Regions from separate parts of the Pedobacter roseus genome, predicted to be linked through region 3. Evidence: riboswitches for the same ligand, from Rfam matches in the RefSeq annotation. Region 3 holds a riboswitch; each other region holds the start of a gene.
The links. Region 3 has a riboswitch for S-adenosylmethionine ahead of H9L23_RS11970 (SusC/RagA family TonB-linked outer membrane protein). Riboswitches for the same ligand answer to the same signal wherever they lie in the genome.
Positions count from the first base shown of each region.

Region 1: it holds a riboswitch for S-adenosylmethionine, as region 3 does, so the genes downstream of both, metH (methionine synthase) here and H9L23_RS11970 (SusC/RagA family TonB-linked outer membrane protein) in region 3, are expected to answer to the same signal.
Region 2: it holds a riboswitch for S-adenosylmethionine, as region 3 does, so the genes downstream of both, H9L23_RS09165 (O-acetylhomoserine aminocarboxypropyltransferase/cysteine synthase family protein) here and H9L23_RS11970 (SusC/RagA family TonB-linked outer membrane protein) in region 3, are expected to answer to the same signal.

Region 1 covers NZ_CP060723.1:5,903,488-5,910,350, forward strand. Annotated here, with positions in the region: gene H9L23_RS24475 (histidine decarboxylase) at 1-182, opposite strand, end outside; gene H9L23_RS24480 (S41 family peptidase) at 337-1,944, opposite strand; gene murQ (N-acetylmuramic acid 6-phosphate etherase) at 2,134-2,937, shown strand; gene H9L23_RS24490 (hypothetical protein) at 3,115-3,681, shown strand; gene H9L23_RS24495 (Bax inhibitor-1/YccA family protein) at 3,720-4,475, shown strand; SAM riboswitch class I at 4,589-4,694, shown strand; partial or broken gene metH (methionine synthase) at 4,835-6,863, shown strand, end outside.
Region 2 covers NZ_CP060723.1:2,202,739-2,209,601, reverse strand. Annotated here, with positions in the region: gene H9L23_RS09175 (trans-sulfuration enzyme family protein) at 70-1,185, shown strand; gene H9L23_RS09170 (hypothetical protein) at 1,232-2,245, opposite strand; SAM riboswitch class I at 2,459-2,569, shown strand; gene H9L23_RS09165 (O-acetylhomoserine aminocarboxypropyltransferase/cysteine synthase family protein) at 2,832-4,163, shown strand; gene H9L23_RS09160 (homoserine O-acetyltransferase family protein) at 4,208-5,305, shown strand; gene H9L23_RS09155 (homoserine dehydrogenase) at 5,432-6,676, shown strand; gene H9L23_RS09150 (hypothetical protein) at 6,753-6,863, opposite strand, start outside.
Region 3 covers NZ_CP060723.1:2,879,907-2,886,769, reverse strand. Annotated here, with positions in the region: gene H9L23_RS11985 (LytR/AlgR family response regulator transcription factor) at 1-442, opposite strand, end outside; gene H9L23_RS11980 (anthrone oxygenase family protein) at 1,074-1,565, shown strand; gene H9L23_RS11975 (peroxiredoxin family protein) at 2,106-3,380, opposite strand; SAM riboswitch class I at 3,518-3,624, shown strand; gene H9L23_RS11970 (SusC/RagA family TonB-linked outer membrane protein) at 3,948-6,863, shown strand, end outside.

The sequences.
Region 1 (6,863 bases), 3.0 Mb from region 3:
GTAGAAGTAACAAAAGGATCGCCCAGGTTATTCATCGGGTATTTTAAGAAATCAGCGAGTGCCTGGTAATCAAAATCTTTAGATACCGGATAACCTAAAAATAAATCGGTCTGTTCCTTAACCTTTTCTAACAACTCATCTAATACTTGTTGATCTTTTGCTTCTAATCTGCTTGTTTTCATAAACTGATATGATTTGACAGCAAAATTAAATAAAACAAAATATAGTATTAATTAATTATATTAAATAAGAATATTATATTGATTTTAAGTGTTTGTTTGAAATTTAAAACTGACTGTGTGGGTTTGTTTTAATCGGATAGCATATAAAATATGGCTATTGCAGGTTTAATAATGCCTGTCTTACCGCGTTATCGGTTTGGTTTGCGGCCCTGTAATAGCCAACATCGCCTAAATAGTATCTGCAAAGCAATGCTTTTAAATCATTTAAGATTACATTTTTGGCACTGTATAACTGGAAACGGTCGATCGGCACATTTTTACGCTGAAGAAAGCCGATAAAATCTTTAAAGTCATTATCGTTTATCGTAAAGATATTGATATTCTGTTCCACAAAACTGGCACTATACTTCGCCGTTAATATATTGAAAACGTAATCAGAAAGCACTTTTTTGCTTACCAGGTTGCTGTAAAATTTATTGTAGCCGTTAGTATCGAGTTTGACAAAAATATCGGGCTGTATACCTCCAACCGGTTTAATTTTTCGGTTGGGCTGAACATTTACACCTTCGGTTTTTTCGATAGAATCCTGAAAAGAAGTGCGGTCACCTGTAAGTTCTCCATCCATCATACGCTCATCCAGCTCATGTTTGTAGGCATCATAGCCTTTTTTGTAAGATTTCTGGATACTGCGTCCCGATGGGGTATAATACCTGGCGATGGTTAAATTCAATGCAGAGCCATCGCCAAAAGCAAACTGCTCTTGTACCAGGCCTTTGCCAAATGAGCGGCGGCCCACAATAATACCACGTCCCAGATCCTGAATGGCTCCGGCTACAATTTCACTGGCTGAAGCTGTATTTTCATTGATCAGCACAGCAAGTTTGCCATTTTGAAAGGCGCCTGTGCCGGTTGAAAAATAATCAGTGCGTGGCTCGTGTTTGCCCTGTGTATATACTATGAGTTTGTTTTCTGGTAAAAATTGATCGGCCAGACCTGTTGCTGCAGTAAAATAACCTCCACCATTGTCGCGCAGATCGAGGATCAGTTTTTTCATGCCTTTTGCTTTCAGATTATTTGCCGCAACGGAGAAATCGTTATCGGTATTGGCGCCAAATTTACTAATGCGCACATAGCCCGTTTCGTTATTGATCATGTAAGCCGCATCAATACTGCTAATGTTCACTTTACCACGGGTAACCATAATGCGGTTGCTCTGCTGGGTATTTGGATGCAAAAGCACCACGCTTACCCCGGTACCTGCTTTACCTTTAAAACGGCCGGTAAGTTGATCTTTTGGTAAATTTCTTCCGCTTACCGTGGTGGTATCGATGCTCAGGATTTTATCACCCAACTTTATACCAGCCTGATAGGCAGGCCCATCTTTAACCACACCTGTAACCATCATGGTATCGTTAAGCATATAGTATTCTATGCCTACGCCTTCAAAATTGCCTTCCAGATTATCGGTCATGTCCTGCGCATCGGTTGGAGGCAGGTAAACACTATGTGGATCGAGCTGATGTAAAACGCTGTCTATCGGTAAATTTTGAAGCGAATCGGTATTGATGTCATCAACATAATTACCGTTGATGATGTGAAGGATTTCATTTAATTTTTCGTCGCTGTTTGCAGCAAGCTGCGGACTTTTTTTAACGCCAAATCCTTGATCTTTAATAAATTTTATACCCAAAAACATGCCCGCTATTAAAATTACAGAATAGCTTGTGGCGATCAGTATGTTGTTCCGGGTATTTTTTTTCATCAGCGTTATGCAAATTTATGAAAATTAGCGGGTTGATATATTTTTTAACTGCATTTTAGTGTCTTTTGTTTCTAATTTTTAACATTAATTAACGCAAAGATGGGATCGATTGAAATTTTTGAGCGATATTTTTGATTTTTTAGGGTAGATTTTAGAAAGAATTTACCGAATTTTATCAAAATTAAATTTATGAACAGAGTTACCGAGCAAGAATCTAACTATCAGCACATCGATCAGATGTCGGTATTGGAAGTTCTGCAGGGCATTAATAACGAAGATAAAACAGTTGCTTACGCAGTTGAGAAATCTTTGCCTCAGATCGAAAAATTAACATCGGCAGTTGCCGAAAGGATGAAAAAAGGCGGCCGTCTTTTTTATATTGGCGCAGGTACCAGCGGCCGTTTGGGGGTGGTAGATGCATCAGAATGTCCACCTACTTATGGCGTTCCGTTTGATTGGGTAGTGGGGATTATTGCAGGTGGTGATACTGCCATTAGAAAAGCAGTAGAATTTGCCGAAGATGATTCTGAACAGGCCTGGAAAGATCTTCAGGAGTTCAATATCAACGAAAAAGATTGTTTGGTTGGTTTAGCCGCTTCGGGCACTACACCTTACGTTATCGGTGGGCTGAACACGGCACGTAAACATGGTATTTTAACAGGTTGTATTGTTTGTAACACTGGCGGACCGATAGCGGCAGAATCGGATTTTCCGGTTGAAGTGGTGGTTGGCCCTGAGTTTGTTACCGGATCTACCCGCATGAAATCGGGCACGGCACAAAAAATGGTTTTAAACATGCTCAGTACCACAGTAATGGTGCAACTGGGCCGCGTAGTTGGCAATAAAATGGTCGACATGCAGTTAACTAACCATAAATTAGTCGATCGGGGTACACAAATGGTTGCCGACGAACTGAATATCGGTTATGATGAAGCCGCCGAATTGTTGACCCGTTACGGAAGCGTACGCAAAGCGGTAGAAGCAGGACACTAAGGAATGATAGAATGATAGAATGAGAAAATGAGAGAAGGATGGAATTAGAGAATGTTGAATGGGGGAATTAGAGAAGGATGAAAGTTTGAATGCAGAATTAAACTTAACATTCAATCATTCAAAATTCACTCATTCAATATTTATCTACTCTCTCATTCAATAATTATAATTAAAAGCATGCACGAGATAGAGCCTTATTACCAGTGGAGAGATGATTATATTTCTGCAGAAGACGAACGTTCTCCGTTTTACAATACCGAATATTCGGAACTTTATTTCGATAAGCAGATTTATAACTTTTTACTGCACCCGCAGTGGGATGAGTTTGGTTCGAATACACTTTACATGAAGGTGTTATATGCAGATTACGACCGCAGTTATGCCATTATCGAATTTATAGGCGAATGGAACGATGCCATTAACAATGATATTATGCTAATGAAGCGTGATATTTTAGAACTGATGATGGATGAAGGCATCAATAAATTTATCCTGATCGGAGAAAATGTACTGAATTTTCATGCTTCCGATGATAGTTATTACGAAGAATGGTTTCAGGAAGTAGAAGATGGCTGGATTGTTGGGGTAAATTTTCAACAGCATGTAATTACCGAATTTAGGGACAATAACATCGATTATTACATTAACTTTGGGGGCGCTTTTGATAATCTGCCTTGGCGCACGTTAAAACCACTACAGTTCTTTAAAAAAGTTGAAGAACTGCTGACAAAAAGATTGAACTAAATATTTATTTTTATATAGTTAAATACACAAAATTTAAAATGGAACAACAAAATTTTGAATATCAAAAAAACAGCGTTTTTGTACAAGAAAACTCTGTTTCTAAAAAATTCTTTGCAAACGTTTTCTTATGGATGTTTGTTGCGTTGAGTTTATCTACAGTAGCTGCGTATCTTTTTGGTACCAATGAACAATTGATGCAGTATCTTTTAAATATTAACCCTGCAACCGGAAAAGTAAGTATGTCAATCTTTGGCTATATCGCTATGTTTGCACCACTTGGCCTTGTATTATTGATGGGCTTTGGTTTAAGCAGATTATCATTGCCAGCATTAATTGGCGTATTTGTGCTTTATTCCGTGCTAACAGGAGTAAGTTTAAGTTTTATCTTGTTAACCTATACTTCAGGTTCAATAGTAAGCTGTTTTGCAGGTGCTGCAGGTATATTTGGTATCATGGCCGTTATGGGTTATACTACTAATATCGATCTAAGTAAGTTTGGGCCCATTTTAATGGTGGGTGTAATTGGTTTAGTGATTGCGAGTGTAATTAATATGTTTATCCAGAGCGAACAGTTCAGCTTATTTATGGCTTTCATTGGCATTGCCATATTCACAGCGTTAACTGCTTACGATGTACAAAAAATAAAAAGAATCGGCGAAGGGATTGAGGCTAGTGGCGAACAGGTTCTTCAGATCGAATCCAAAAAAATGGCTATTGTTGCCGCTTTATCTTTATACCTTGATTTCTTAAATATCTTCCTATTCTTACTACGTATTTTCGGAAGTAGAAAATAATCATCAACAGAACAATATTCTTAAGGCTGTGCAGAATTGCATGGCCTTTGTAATTTTATTTGGTAGCGAAGCGATAAATTTTGGAATTGATGTAGCTTTGTTGCATTTTTGTATGCTTATTAAGAAAGACGGAGGGATTAGACCCAACGAAGTCTTAGCAACCTGTAACCATACAAGGTGCTAAATTCTATCCCGAATAAATTCGGGACCAGATAAGTTTAGGATTACGATTCACGTACCAACTTTTTAGATAAGCCTTTTTTTGAGATTTGAGATGATAGATTTGAGATTTGAGGCACATAGGTTGTGCTTAATAATTCTCATATCACATATCTCAATTCTCATATCTAACGACAAGAATGAGTATAAGAGAAGAATTAGAGAAACGTATTTTGGTGATTGATGGTGCAATGGGTACCATGATTCAGCGATATACTTTAACCGAAGAAGATTTTAGGGGAGAGCGATTTAAGGACCATCCCTGTGATGTAAAAGGCAATAATGATTTGCTCAACATTACACGTCCGGATATTATAAAAACGATACACCTGGAGTATATGGCGGCTGGTGCCGATATTATTGAAACCAATACTTTCAGTACACAGCGTATTTCCATGGCCGATTACCAGATGGAAGACCTTTCTTACGAAATGAGTTTCGAAGGGGCACGCGTAGCAAAAGAGGCTGCAACTGAGTTTATGGCTGCAAATCCAGACCGCAAGTGTTTTGTTGCAGGCGCCATTGGTCCAACCAACCGTACCCTTTCTATGTCGCCAAATGTAAACGATCCCGGTTTTAGGGCCGTTTATTTTGATGAGTTAGAAGAAGCTTATTACGAGCAGGTTCGCGGCCTGGTAGATGGTGGTTCGGATGTTTTATTGATCGAAACCATTTTCGATACTTTAAATGCTAAAGTGGCCATTGTGGCCATTAAAAAATATGAAGAGGTAATAGGCCGTAAACTGGAAATCATGATTTCAGGAACCATTACCGATGCCTCTGGCAGAACGCTTTCCGGTCAAACGGCAGAAGCTTTTTTGAATTCTGTAATGCATGCTAAACCATTAAGTATAGGTTTTAACTGTGCATTGGGGGCAAAAGAAATGCGTCCGCACATCGAGGAGTTAGCGGCAAAAGCAGGTTGTTACGTTTCAGCCTATCCTAATGCAGGTTTACCGAATGAGTTTGGTGCTTACGATGAGCAGCCGCACGAAACTGCACATCTGGTAGATGATTTTATTGCCTCTGGTTTTGTAAATATTGTAGGTGGTTGTTGCGGTACTACACCGGAACATATTGGCTGCATTGCCAAAAATGCCAGAAAAGCTGAGCCGCGCAAAATTCCGGTGCTCGAACCTTACATGCGTTTAAGCGGCTTGGAGCCGGTAACCATCACCCCGGATAGCATTTTTGTAAACATTGGCGAAAGAACCAATATTACTGGTTCTCCAAAATTCTCCAAACTGATTTTAGGAGGCGATTATGAAGCCGCATTGGCCGTTGCTCTGCAACAGGTTGAGGGCGGTGCGCAGGTAATCGATGTAAACATGGATGAGGGGATGCTGGATTCGGAAGCGGCAATGACCAAATTCTTAAACCTGATTGCTTCAGAACCCGATATTGCCAAATTGCCTATCATGGTCGATTCATCTAAATGGTCGGTTATCGAAAATGGCTTAAAATGTTTACAGGGGAAAGGAATTGTAAACTCCATTTCCTTAAAAGAGGGCGAGGATAAATTCCGAGAAAGTGCCCGTAAAATTATGCAATACGGTGCTGCGGTTGTGGTAATGGCTTTTGATGAACAAGGTCAGGCCGATAATTACGAACGTAGGAAAGAAATCTGTAAAAGAAGTTACGATATACTGGTACATGAAATCGGTTTCCCCCAGAGGATATTATTTTCGACCCTAATATCTTAACCGTTGCAACCGGATTAGAGGAGCATAATAATTATGCCGTCGATTTCATCAATGCCACCCGTTGGATCAAAGAAAACCTGCCTCATGCTAAAGTGAGTGGTGGGGTTTCGAATATTTCGTTCTCTTTCAGGGGCAATAATACTGTCCGCGAAGCGATGCACTCTGCATTTCTTTATCATGCCATCCAGGCCGGTTTAGATATGGGTATCGTTAACGCGGGGATGTTGGAGGTTTATCAGGAAATTCCACCTGAGCTACTGGAAAGGGTAGAAGATGTACTCTTAAATCGTAGAGATGATGCAACAGAACGTTTGGTAGAATATGCCGATACCGTAAAGTCTAAAGGCAAAGAGGTTGTTAAAGACGAAGAGTGGAGAAAAGGTACTGTTGAAGAAAGGTTGTCGCATTCACTGGTAAAAGGAATTGTGGAGTACCTGGATGATGATGTGGAAGAAGCAAGACAAAA
Region 2 (6,863 bases), 680 kb from region 3:
AACGAACCTTAAATTAGCGGCAAATTATTAAATTGCATCCTAAAATTATTTCGTTTAACACCCATAATCATGAAACCCGAAACCCTTGCTATTCACGCCTCTAATCTTATAAAAACAGCCACAGGTGATGTTACGCCACCACTTAATCTGAGCACAACTTTTTTTCGGGGCGAAGACGGAGGTTACCCGGGTGGGCACATGTATAGCAGGGTAAGTAATCCAAACCGGTCTGCTTTAGAAAACACTGTAGCTAAATTAGAATATGGTGAAGATGCAGCGGCCTTTTCATCAGGCAATACCTGTGGATTGGCCATGTTCCAGGCATTAAAACCTGGTAGCCATATTATTGCACCTGACGACATGTACTGGGGGATAAAAAAACAATTGCTTACCATTTTTAACGAAAGTTTAGCGTTCGATTTTGTCGATCAAACCGATTTAAAACTGATAGAGAACAGTATTAAACCGAATACGCAGTTGATCTGGATTGAAACGCCCTCAAACCCTTTGCTTAAGGTTACAGATATTGAAGAAATTGCCAAAATTGCTAAAGCTAAAAATATCATTTTGGTTTGCGACAGCACCTTTGCTTCTCCGATTTTACAGAATCCGATTTTATTAGGCGCTGATATGGTAATGCACAGCAGTACCAAATATTTAGGTGGTCATAGTGATGTACTTGGTGGGATTTTAATTACGGCCAAAAAAGATGAATTATGGGATCGCATCAAAAATATACAGCAAACTGGCGGCGCGGTGCCCTCTCCTTTCGATTGCTTTTTATTAACCCGTAGCATTAAAACCCTGGCCTACCGCATGAAAGGCCATTGCGAAAACGGAAAAAAAGTAGCCGACTATTTAAACGGACATCCTAATGTAGAAGCTGTGTTTTATCCCGGGTTGGAAAGTCACCCACAGCATGCAATTGCCAAAAAACAGATGAAAGATTTTAGTGGAATGATGTCGTTTTTAGTTAAGGGCGACGTAGAAGCTGCTCATAAAGTGGTAAATAAAGTTCAACTATTTGCACAGGCAACGAGTTTAGGTGGTGTAGAGAGTTTAATTGAACACCGTTATTCGGTTGAAGGGCCTGATAGCAAAACACCTAAAAATTTGCTCCGCATTTCAGTAGGATTAGAGCATGTAGATGATATTATTGCCGATTTAGAGCAGGCACTGGGTTAATTTAATTAGACCTCGCAGTTTTTAAAAACCTGCGAGGCCTTAAAACTTACTTAGGATTACAAACCGTAGTCAACTTTAACGAATAATTTGCCTCCAATGGCTCATTGGTCTGTGCCAAACGTTGCGATCCTGTATTGGCGGGACAAGCAATATCTCCTGCAGCATCATAAATAAGTTTTGTTCCATTGGCCAACAATTCTTTTGGCACATAAATCTGAACTTTGGTAATCGAATATCCTGAAGGAAAATAACGTAAATAATAGCCGTCAGGATGTTTCGTCCAGATACCACTTGGTACATCGCTCCTTGGTGGCGCCATGCCGGCAACAATGGCATATTTTTCCATGTCGGCGTAAGTATAATTGCCTGAAGCTACCAATTGGCGAATATTATTCTCTGCCTCGAAAACTGCCCTCACGCCTGATGGCAATTGATCTTTGGCTTTTTCCATCACATCAAAAGGTAAAATACCCAGGGCACCACCTTCTAATTGTGTAAGTTGTTTAGGTGTTAATAGTTTAATGGCGGTTACTTTAACCTGTCCGTTATAATCGGCAAATTTTGTTCTGGCAATAATGGTCCAGAGTAGCGCTTGTATGTCGTGCTGTTCTACTTCAGGGTGTTTTTCGGCACTCTTTAAAATAGAAACCACAATTTCTTCTTTCGGGCCTAAAACCGGGGCAAACATGTAACCATCTCCTTTTGATGGCGCAAAAGTTCCGGCCTTTAAACAATAACTTTTATTGGTCATCTCATAAAGACCTTCGCAGAGCACGAAACCACCTTCAGGGTTTTTAGGTAATAAATATAAAGGCTGAGCTTTTAATTTTAAAGAAGTAATAAAGTCTGGCATTTTTTCGCCTTCCCTGTTTACATCTTCAAAACTGGTGGTAATGGCAGCAGGCTGTTTTAAAAACTTATCTACGCCTAAAGCTTTAGCACCCTGGGCCGTACCCACTTTTAATAATTTGTCTTTTAAACCTCCAAATTGAGCGTTTACATTGTTTAAGCCTGCTACTATAAATAATAGCCCTAAACATAGGGATTTTGTGTTTTTCATGAAGTTACGATTTAGATAGGATGCACAAACTTAGAATATTAAGCGTTAATTTTATATTAAAAGTTTTTAACGATAAACTTAAGATAAAAATAAGAAGTTCATTTATAGGAAGTTAATTTAAAATCAAAATTTTATTTTGTGGATTAAAATTAAATTCAGACATTTGAAATATTATTTGGCAGAAAGCTAAATAAAAGTCAATCTTCACGGGTTGATTTATAAAGAAGTGGCGAGAGACTGGCTCGATGACCCACTGGCAACCCTCAGAAAGAGAAGGTGCCAATTCCTGACCGGATAACAAGGTGTTGTTCGGAGATATAAATTAGAACTGATGAAAACATTAAATCTTCAATCGCCAAGCGAGCCCAGTGCAAAACCGAAAAAAGTAGAACAATTTTCTATTTCTTTTATTTGTTGCGATATGCGTGCGGTTACTTGTATGTGCTGTTGCATACAGTAATTTAAAAATCTTCCTTTTTTGTTTCTTTCAAACTGGAAGGTCCCGAGAAATCGGGATACGCCCTGCCAGGTTTTAGGATCAACCTAAACCAACATATCTAATCGTTCAACAAATAAAATAGCAATCATGTCAACATCATATAAATTTGAAACTTTACAATTACACGCTGGTCAGGAAATAGATCCAACAACAGGCTCAAGGGCCGTTCCAATTTACCAAACTACCTCTTATGGATTTAACAGCGCCGAACATGGTGCTAACCTATTTGCCTTAAAAGAGTTTGGGAATATCTACACCAGGATCATGAATCCTACCAATGATGTTTTCGAAAAACGAATTGCAGCTTTAGAAGGTGGCGTAGCGGCTTTAGCCGTTGCATCAGGACAGGCTGCGCAATTTATTGCCTTAAATAATATCTTAGAAGCAGGCGACAGCATTGTTTCTTCCACTCACATTTATGGCGGAACCTATAACCAGTTTAAAGTAGCTTTTAAACGCTTGGGTATCCATGTTGATTTTGCAAATCCAGACGTGCCTGAGGAATTTGAAGCTAAAATAACCGATAAAACTAAAGCAATCTATCTGGAAACCATTGGCAACCCGGCATTTAGCGTTCCTGATTTTGAGAAAATTGCTGCAATTGCTAAAAAATATGATCTTCCATTAGTGGTCGACAATACTTTCGGAGCAGGAGGGTATTTGTTTAAACCATTGGAGCACGGCGCTAATATTGTGGTAGAATCGGCTACTAAATGGATTGGTGGGCATGGAACAAGTATTGGTGGCGTTATTGTTGACGGTGGAAACTACAATTGGGGCAATGGAAAATTCCCTCAGTTCTCTGAGCCATCAGAAGGATACCATGGTTTGGTTTTTAGTGATGTTTTTGGCATCGGCGGGCCATTTGGTAATATTCAGTTTATTATCAGGGCACGTGTAGAAGGACTAAGAGATTTAGGGCCTGCCCTATCACCTTTCAATTCGTTTCTTTTATTACAGGGATTGGAAACCTTATCGCTCCGCGTACAACGCCACGTAGATAATGCCTTAGAACTGGCCACCTGGTTAGAAAACCATCCGCTGGTTAAAGAAGTGCAGTATCCTGGCCTGGCAAGCAGTAAATACAATAATCTGGCTAAAAAATATTTAAGCAATGGTTTTGGCGCTGTTTTATCTTTCGAATTGGAAGGAAGTAAAGAAAACGCCACACAGGTAATCGATAATTTAAAACTGGTTTCGCACCTGGCCAACGTGGGCGATGCCAAAACATTAATTATCCAGCCTTCGGCAACTACACACCAGCAATTAAGCGATGCTGAGCAACTGGCCGCAGGTGTAAAACCGAATGCATTAAGGGTATCGGTTGGTATTGAGCATATCGACGATATTAAAGCCGATTTCGAACAGGCATTTGCAGCCATTAACGCGCAGGTTCCTACTGAAAGTTTATTAGCCTAGATTCTGCCCCATTAAGGGCTTTTTAACAACAACAACATTACAAAATGCACAACAGTAAAAAAGATAATGTAAAATCTACTTCGGGAAATTTTGCGTCAACATATAGTTATAATAAACAATTTAAATTAGAAAGCGGAAAAAAAATCCGCAACCTGCAGATTGCCTATCAAACTTATGGTAAATTAAATGCCAATAAAGATAATGTAATCTGGGTTTGCCACGCGCTTACGGCTAATGCGGATGTCTTTGAATGGTGGGAAGGTTTATTCGGTGAAAATGCCTTGTTCAATCCAGAGGAGCATTATATAGTTTGTGCAAATGTTTTGGGTTCTCATTATGGAAGTACAAGTCCGCTGAATACCAATCCGGTAAATGGCCTGCCTTATTACCTTTCGTTTCCGCAGTTTACCATACGCGATATGGTTTCGGCACACCAGTTGTTAGCTACTCATTTGGGCATCGATTATATAAAACTGTTAATTGGTGGTTCATTAGGCGGACAACAAGCTGTTGAGTGGAGCATTTCGGAACCCAATAAAATCGAAAACCTGATTTTAATTGCGACTAATGCAGCCCATTCTCCATGGGGTATCGCGTTTAACGAAAGTCAGCGTTTGGCCATTACTACCGACAGAACTTTTTACGCAAACCAACCCAATGGTGGCAGCAAAGGTTTAAAAACGGCACGAAGCATTGCACTATTAAGTTACAGAACCTATAGCGCTTATGGAAGTACCCAGGTAGAAAGTGTAAATGATAAAACCGATAATTTCCGCTCTTCTTCTTACCAGAATTACCAGGGAGAAAAGCTGATTAACCGTTTTAATGCATATAGCTATTATTATTTAACGAAAGCAATGGATAGCCACAATGTTGGCCGAAACCGCAAAAGTATTGCTGATGCTTTGAAACTGATCACCGCAAATACCTTGGTAATCGGTATTGAAAACGATGTTTTATTTCCACTATCAGAACAAAAGTATCTAGCTGATCATATTACCAGAGCAGAATTTACCGCTTTACATTCTGATTATGGACATGATGGTTTCCTGATCGAAACAGATGCCCTGACCAATGTAATCGGAAATTTTATCAAGGAAAGTCGGGATAAAAAGATCATCAAATTGCAGCATACTGCCTAGAGAGGTTGAGGGTATAAAGGCGGAAGGTAAGGAATTGGATGTCTAAACAAAATTTAAAACAAATTACAAAAATAAGAACAGTTAGTATCGGTGCAATCCTCCTATCTGTGTAATCACAAAATAACAATGAGTAAGAATTTAAAAATCGGTTTATTTGGTTTCGGGGTTGTAGGACAAGGCTTATTGGATATTATCCAAAGCCAGAACCTGAACCTGGAGATTATCAAAATTGCGATAAAAGATCCAAGGAAGAAACGTACTTTAAACAAAGACCTGTTTACAACTGATCGTAACGAAATATTAAATAACACAGAGATCAATACCATTGTAGAATTGATCAATGATGCTGATGCTGCATACGAAATTGTAACTACAGCCTTAAAAAATGGGAAAAATGTAGTCTCGGCGAATAAAAAAATGATCGCGACACATTTAAAGGAATTGGTTGATTTGCAGCAGGAACATGGTACTTCCCTTTTATACGAGGGCGCAGTTTGCGGCAGTATTCCAATTATCCGTAACCTGGAAGAGTATTACGACAATGAATTGTTCCATGCCCTGAGTGGTATTTTTAACGGATCATCTAATTATATCCTTTCGAAAATATTTAATGAAAACCAAAGTTACGATTCAGCATTAAAAGAGGCACAGGATTTAGGTTTTGCAGAAACCGACCCCATTTTGGATGTGGGAGGTTATGATCCGAAATACAAACTGGCTATTGCTACCGCGCATGCTTATGGTTTATTTGTAAATCCTGATGCTATTTTAAACATTGGTATACAGAACCTTTCTCAGCATGATATTAAATATGCCCGTGAGAAAAATTTTAAAATTAAGTTGGTACCTACAGCACGTAAAGTAAACACAAAAGACATTGTGACTTACGTATTGCCAAAACTGGTTGCTAAAGATGATTTTCTTTACAACGTAGAAAACGAGTATAATGCAGTTGCAGTTCAGGCGGCTTTTGCAGATAAACAGTTCTTTTATGGTAAAGGTGCCGGTGGTCACCCTACTGGTGCAGCTGTACTATCTGATATTGCGGCTTTACGTTACGATTACCGTTATGAGTATAAAAAATACCATTCAGAAAACGGGGTAAAACATACAGAAGAAATTCTTTTAGAAGTTTATTTGCGCTATGCAGATGAAGATCTGATTACTTTATTGGAATTTGATAACATCAGCGAGCGTTATGCGGCCAGCAGCTATAAATATGTGGTTGGAACCGTTAAGTTAGAAAGTTTGATTAAAAACCGTGATTTGCTTTTAGATCAATCTGTTTTTGTTGCCTATACCGGCAGACAGATTTACAAACAAGAGCAATTGAGTGAAAATGTTTTTGCCGCAGAATTGGCAAGCCTATAATTTATTTTTTAAGGTTATTTTTTTTATTTGTTTTGTTGTTAAGTATAAAGGTCGGAGCGAGTCCGACCTTTTGCCTTTATTTAAAATGTGCTAAAATCCTGTCTTTATCTTCGTTGGCCTTATCGGTTTTATGGTAAAGTTCAATAAATATGATTTTCTTTTCTTCTGCAAAATAGGCATAAATTAA
Region 3 (6,863 bases):
TATCTGCATAACGTACCAGTACAGCTTTATGTTCTTCCGATTTATTTTTGACCAAGAAATAGGTCTCATCATCTCCACTTTCCAGCTCCTCTCCAAAAAGGCGGTTTAGGGTAAGTGCAAATTTTGCATAACCATAAGGTTTTAATAAGTAGGCATCAGCATCAGCCTCAAATGCCTCAAATGCATATTCCTGATGTGATGTAGTAAATATGAGTTTCCTTGTCTTTGAACGTACAGCTTTTGCAAGTTCCAAACCAGAAATCTGTGGCATTTGCACATCCATAAAAATAACATCAACCGTATCTATCTTTTTAAGTTCCATTAAGGCCGTTAACGGATCTGTATAGCTCGCCACCAACCTCATATTCGGCGTATCTTCAATGTATTTTTCCAGTCCTGTTATCGAACTCTGCTGGTCATCTATGGCTATACACTTAATCATCTCCTAATCTTTCTTTTGCATACATAACGAAATTACACCTTTTCGTAACGAAAACAGAACAGTTTATACGCATTTGTATCGGGTTTTCATTTTCTTGGCTAAATTAATGTAAAAATGTGTATTATGAAACATACAGGAATGATTAAATAATATTAAGCAAAAATAGTTTGTGCTAATAATCAATAGTTAAAAGATGATTATAAAAAGCCATTATCAGCTAAAAAACTGCGTTCAGGTACTTAATAGAGGTGTTTTAATTCTCCATTAACAATTATTGAATTGGGCTGAAAGGTAATTAACCCGGAATTTTAACCATTTATAACGAAAATGCGCCGATCTGTGTAACCTTGTTCTTAAATAGATATCTAAGTGCGATATTCGTTTGAGGTTAAATAAAGGACTATTAATGTTCTTAATGGCCTTTATTGAGAAAATTAATAAACACGCTCATATCTACATCTACCTATCAAATCTATATTTAAATTAAATCTCTTTCCTATCTAAAATGACGCTCTCATTTTAGATAGGATATTTTCCGGATTTTTTTGCATCAACTCCGTGTATTAAGCTTGATGATACCTGATGATTTTCATAAATTCGTTATCACTACGGATCATCTAAATAGCAAATTATGACATTTAAAAATATTGTTCTTTTGCTCAGTACAGTGTCGACAGCACTTATTGGCGGACTGTTTTATGCTTATTCCTGTTCCGTTTTGCCCGGACTTACACGCCTTTGTGATCTTTCTTTTCTTCAGGCTATGCAATCTATCAACAGGGCTATTTTAAACCCGTTATTTTTTGTTTCTTTTATGGGAACGCTGATCTTATTGCCGGTAAGCGCTTGGTTTTTTAAAGATCAAGGGAATGTGTTTTATTTACTTCTCGCAGCTGCATTGCTATATTTTGGAGGTGTTTTTTTGGTAACCGTGGTTGGAAATGTTCCACTTAATAATTTGCTGGATGGCACAGACTTAAGCAAGTTGGATGCCCAGGGATTAACCACACTGCGCAATAAATTCGAACCCAACTGGAACCTGTTTCACCGTATCAGGACCATCGCCTCATTTATCTGTATTGTGCTGGTAGCTTATGCGGCTATATTGAGCAGGAATGTTTAATTTATTGATGATTTTGTTTAATAGCGTAAATCCATCCAGGGTAGTCGTCATTCCCGCCCAGGCCTATCGAGTGTACACATCTTTTTTAAATTTTTTGTGGCGTTATGCTAACTTGCTTTGAAATAACACAGCCCTAACCGAAGAACTCCGTCAATCCCAAGTGGCGGAAGGATCAAAAAAACAGTTGCACAATAGGAAACTGGCACTACCAAACCTGAAACGCAGTGGTTTTGTGAAAATATCACTCAAACTTTCATTGAGCATAAACGAGCAAACCCCGAAGGGCTCAATCAGACAAATGAAAACCTATTATACTGCTGATTAAACAAAGTGCCGCTGTTTTTTTGATGAGCGTGAGATGGTGAGAAGCCACATTGCCGGATTGACAAAGCGCTTTGGGTACTTTGGCGCCCCAAAGTACCATGCCGCCGTGGCATAGAGCGGTAGAAGAATATTATAAATAATTGTGTCCACACGATAGGCGAAGGCGGGAATCTTAATGAAATAGGCTTTCAAGGTATCTTCAACGCCTTCCAATTACTATTTCTTCAACAACGTATCAATCTCGGTATTAAATTCCTTTACAAATTCATCGTAAAACTTTCCTGTTGCAGGACCATTAAAACCCGTGTGGATCTGTGCTACATTGCCCTGTTTATCGATGATTATGGTGGTTGGGAAAGATAAAAACGAATCAAGTGCAGGTAACGATTCAGAAACAACCTGTTTATCGGCTGTGCCGGCAAGCACCTGATCGTATTCAATACCAAAACGCTCGCGGAAACGGGTCATTACTTTTTTTGCATATTCGGGCTCAGTTGAGCGTTCGTAATGTAAAGCAATAATTTCTACACCACGTTTTTTATTGGCTTTATACCATGGAGCAATAAAAGTAGCTTCATCTACGCAGTTAGGGCACCAGCTTCCGGTAATGGTTAAAATCACTACCTTGTTTTTGTATTTCTCATCTTTCAACGAAATCTTTTTACCATTTACATCAGGAAAACTGAAATCGAGGGTTTTGTATCCTGATTTAAGATAGGTAAGCTTATAAGGGTCGGGAAGGGCTGCATCTTTGTTTTTGGTTCCGGTAAAAGCCTGACTTCCCCTTGCACCCAAAATTTCACCACTTAAAGTACCGTCTGGCTGAAAGGTACCTTTGTAATAAGCAGGAGAGGAGCCGATGAAACTCGAAAGCTGGAATTCGTTGCCTTCTACCACGCCTTCAAGATAACGAGAATCGCCGGTTACACGCAAAAAAGTGCCGGTAAGTTTATTTCCGGTCTGTTTAAATAAACCCACTGTTTTTTCATCTTTACCATTAGGCGATTTAAAAACGACATCATAACTGCCAGAATAATCTGCCGTAGCAGGCTTATTAAGTGTTTCGAAACGGTAATTTTTACGTTCAGCTACAATGGTTAAAGGTTTGCCTGCTTTATCCTGTTTTCTTAATGTGCCGTTTAAATGATCGGCATCTACAAGGGCAAAGGCAAGTTCATTATCAAACTGATCAAGTTTTACAAATAAAGAATCAGCCGTCTGTTTTACCAAACCACCCTCAAATCTTTCTTCCGCATTGCGGAAATAGAGTTTTTGTTGTCCGTTTTTTTCTTTGATTTCGAAGTTAAAAGGAATATTGAGTCCTTCTTTTACTTTGGCAACTCCACGCCAAATGCCCAGTGCGACGAAGGCCTTAGTCGTTTTTTCTTTAGCCTTTCCCTGCCCGTTGTTGGCCAATACAGCCTGTTGTTGTGCAAAGGTTAAGGAGGTTGATATGGCCAGTGCGGCGGTTAATAGGGATTTTATGTTCATCGGGACGTGTGTTAATCGACTAAATTAGTCGACAAATATACGGACGAAATAGCCAAAGAAAAAATATTTGAATAAAATTCTATAAAAACTATAGGATAAATGGAATTAATTATACCTTTGCCCCAGTTATTTTAAAATACTTATCAAGAAAGGCGGAGGGAATGGCCCTGTGAAGCCTTAGCAACCATCTATTAAATAGAAATGGTGCTAATTCCATCCCAGATGAATCCGGGGTAGTTAAGTCAGTTGTTTGCGTTATCCTTATCAAAATATATGGAGCACTTCTGATTTAAAGGGGTGCTTTTTTTTTGCCTCCAATGCGTTCCTGATCAGTAAAAATGTTTTATAGAAAATCATTGAAATGAAAAAAACAGACGAGTTAAAATCCATTGATGCAAACCCTAATGCATATTTCCGAATGCGCACGCCCTGTTAAAGTAGCGCTATTTTAACAGGCTTTTTTGATCTAACCATTCCTTCTTATTCTTTAATGAAACGCGGTATTTAGCTGTGGTGGAATCGTTTTGCCAAATTTTTATCCTTAATCTAATCATTAATTACACACACATGTTCACAAATTTTAAATCAATAGCGTTTGTTTTGCTGCTTTTTATTACGCAGCAATTGTTCGCTCAAAATGCCATCATCACCGGAACGGTGAAGTCGGCAGATGGTGAAACACTTCCAGGTGTTTCCATTTTTATAAAAGAAACCAAGCAAACCACTATTACTGATGGTAGAGGTGCTTTTTCAATCAATGCACCAGAAAAGGGCACATTGGTATTTTCTTACATCGGTTTTAAAACCCAGGAAGTACAGATCAGTAAAAACGGACCGATTTCGGTTGTTCTTCAATCCAGCGATAATGCGCTTGACGAAGTGGTGGTAACGGCCCTTGGAATTTCAAGGGAGAAAAAATCATTGGGTTATGCCGTTCAGGAATTGAAAGGAGACCGTATAGCCGAAGCTAAAGAATCCAACCTGGTAAATGCCCTTGCCGGAAAAATTGCCGGTGTTAGGGTTACCAATAGCCAGGGAAGCATGGGTTCATCACGTGTGGTGATCAGGGGAGAAACTTCCATCGCAGGAAATAACCAGCCTTTATTTGTGGTTGATGGGATTCCAGTGGATAACTCACAGTTGAATTCGGCTGGTGCCAGGGATTACGCCAATACCATTTCAGATATCAATCCGGAGGATATTGAATCGATGAGTGTTTTAAAAGGTCCAAATGCGGCTGCATTGTATGGCTCAAGGGCTGCAGCAGGGGTTATCCTTATTAAAACCAAAACCGGTAAATCGAAAAAAGGATTGGGTATTGCCATCAATTCAAACGCGGTTTTAGAAACATTGCTTACGCTACCGGTATATCAAAATGCTTTCGGTCAGGGATCGGAAGGCAAATTTAGCTATGTAGATGGTGCTGGCAAAGGACTAAATGATGGGGTAGATGAGAGCTGGGGACCGAAACTTGATGGCAGGTTAATCCCGCAGTTTTATTCCAAAGGGGTACCTGTTCCGTTTATCGCACATCCGGATAACGTACGCGATTTCTTCCAGACAGGTTATTCATTAAACAATGGGGTATCTATTGCCGATGCAGGTGAAAAATATGATTATCGCATTTCTTACAATAACCTTAAACAGGTGGGAATTGTACCGAACTCAGGTCAGGGGAAAAACTCATTTGTATTAAATACTACATTAAAAATTACACCGAAATTAAGTTTAACTGCTAACGCGAATTATAGTAAGCTTAACTCTGATAATTTACCAGGCACAGGTGGTTCACGCTCAACCAGTACCATGTTACAGTTTACCTGGTTTGGTCGTCAGGTTGATATTAACCAGTTAAAAAACTATTTGGATGAAAATGGAAAAACGTTTAACTGGAACAACAGCTACTATAGTAACCCATATTGGGTTGCTTATGAAAATACAGTATCGCAAAACCGTAGCAGGATTATTGGAAGTTTAGCCCTTAATTATAAAATTATCGATGGTCTTGATTTTAATTTCAGATCAGGTACAGATTATTACAACGACAGGCGTAAAGTTAGAATCGCTTATGGCACCAATGGAACACCTTTTGGATCTTATACCGAAAGTGCCTTTACGGTAAGCGAAAATAATACCGATGCAACGTTAAATTTTAACAAACAGTTAAACGATGATTTTAGCTTAGAATTATTGGGTGGTGGTAATATCCGCAGGCAATACATTGAGCAAAACGACCAAAGTGCGCCTAAACTGGCTATCGCAGGACTTTACAACCTTAAAAACTCACGAGATCCCTTGGTTTCATCCAATAATTTATCGCGTTTAAAATCATATAGTGTTTATGCATCAGGTCAGATCGGTTTCAGAAATTATCTTTTCGCCAATATCACGGCACGTAACGATTGGTCATCTACCTTGCCTGCGCAGAACAGGTCTTATTTTTACCCATCATTTAACGGAAGTTTTGTAGCAACGGAAGCATTCGATATTAAAAGCGAAGCCCTTAACTATTTAAAAATACGTGGCGGTTGGTCTAAAGTGGGTAAAGATGCAGATCCTTACCGTTTAATCAACACTTATGTATTTAGTGCGCCGTTTTATGGTAATCCTCAGCTTACAACAGGTTCTATCGACCTGAATCCTAACTTAAAGCCTGAAACGACCACCTCTACAGAACTTGGGCTTGAAGCGGTTTTCTTTAATAAAAGATTACGTTTCGATTTAAGTGCATATAATACGAATAGTTACAACCAGATTTTAGCTGCTGATGTAAGTCAGAGTACAGGTTTCAGCTCGAAATTGCTTAATGCCGGCAAAATCAATAACAAAGGGATTGAAGCACAATTGGGCATTACGCCAATCAAAAAAGCTTTTACCTGGGATGTAGATTTTAATTTCGCAGCAAACAGGAGTAGGGTAATTGAGTTGGATGCCGAAAAATTATTAACCAATTATGTGGTGGCATCAAATTCGGCGCAGGTAATTGCAACGGTTGGTCAGCCTTATGGATCATTGTTCGGGACAGCATTTTTAAGGGATGGTAACGGAAACATCATCGTTAATGCCACAGGTGCACCTGCTACAAACCCAACTAAACAGGTATTGGGGAAATATACGCCAGATTGGATCGGTGGGGTTTACAACACCTTCACCTATAAAGGTATCAGCTTAGGCGTATTGGTTGATGCCAGCATTGGAGGCTCTATTTATAACGGAACTTATGCTACAGGAACTTATACTGGCGTTTTAGCTTCTACACTTCCGGGAAGGGCAGCTGAATACGGTGGAATTTCCTATTATTATCCTGGTAACGATAAAGCAAACGGTACTGTGCGGGTAAATGGATCTGCACCTGCAGGCGTTACGGTGTATGATGACGGGATTATTTTTGATGGCGTAACCGCTGATGGCAAACGTAATGAGAAGATATTGCCTGCCCAACAGTATTACAAAACCTTCAGAAATATAGACGAAGCAAATATT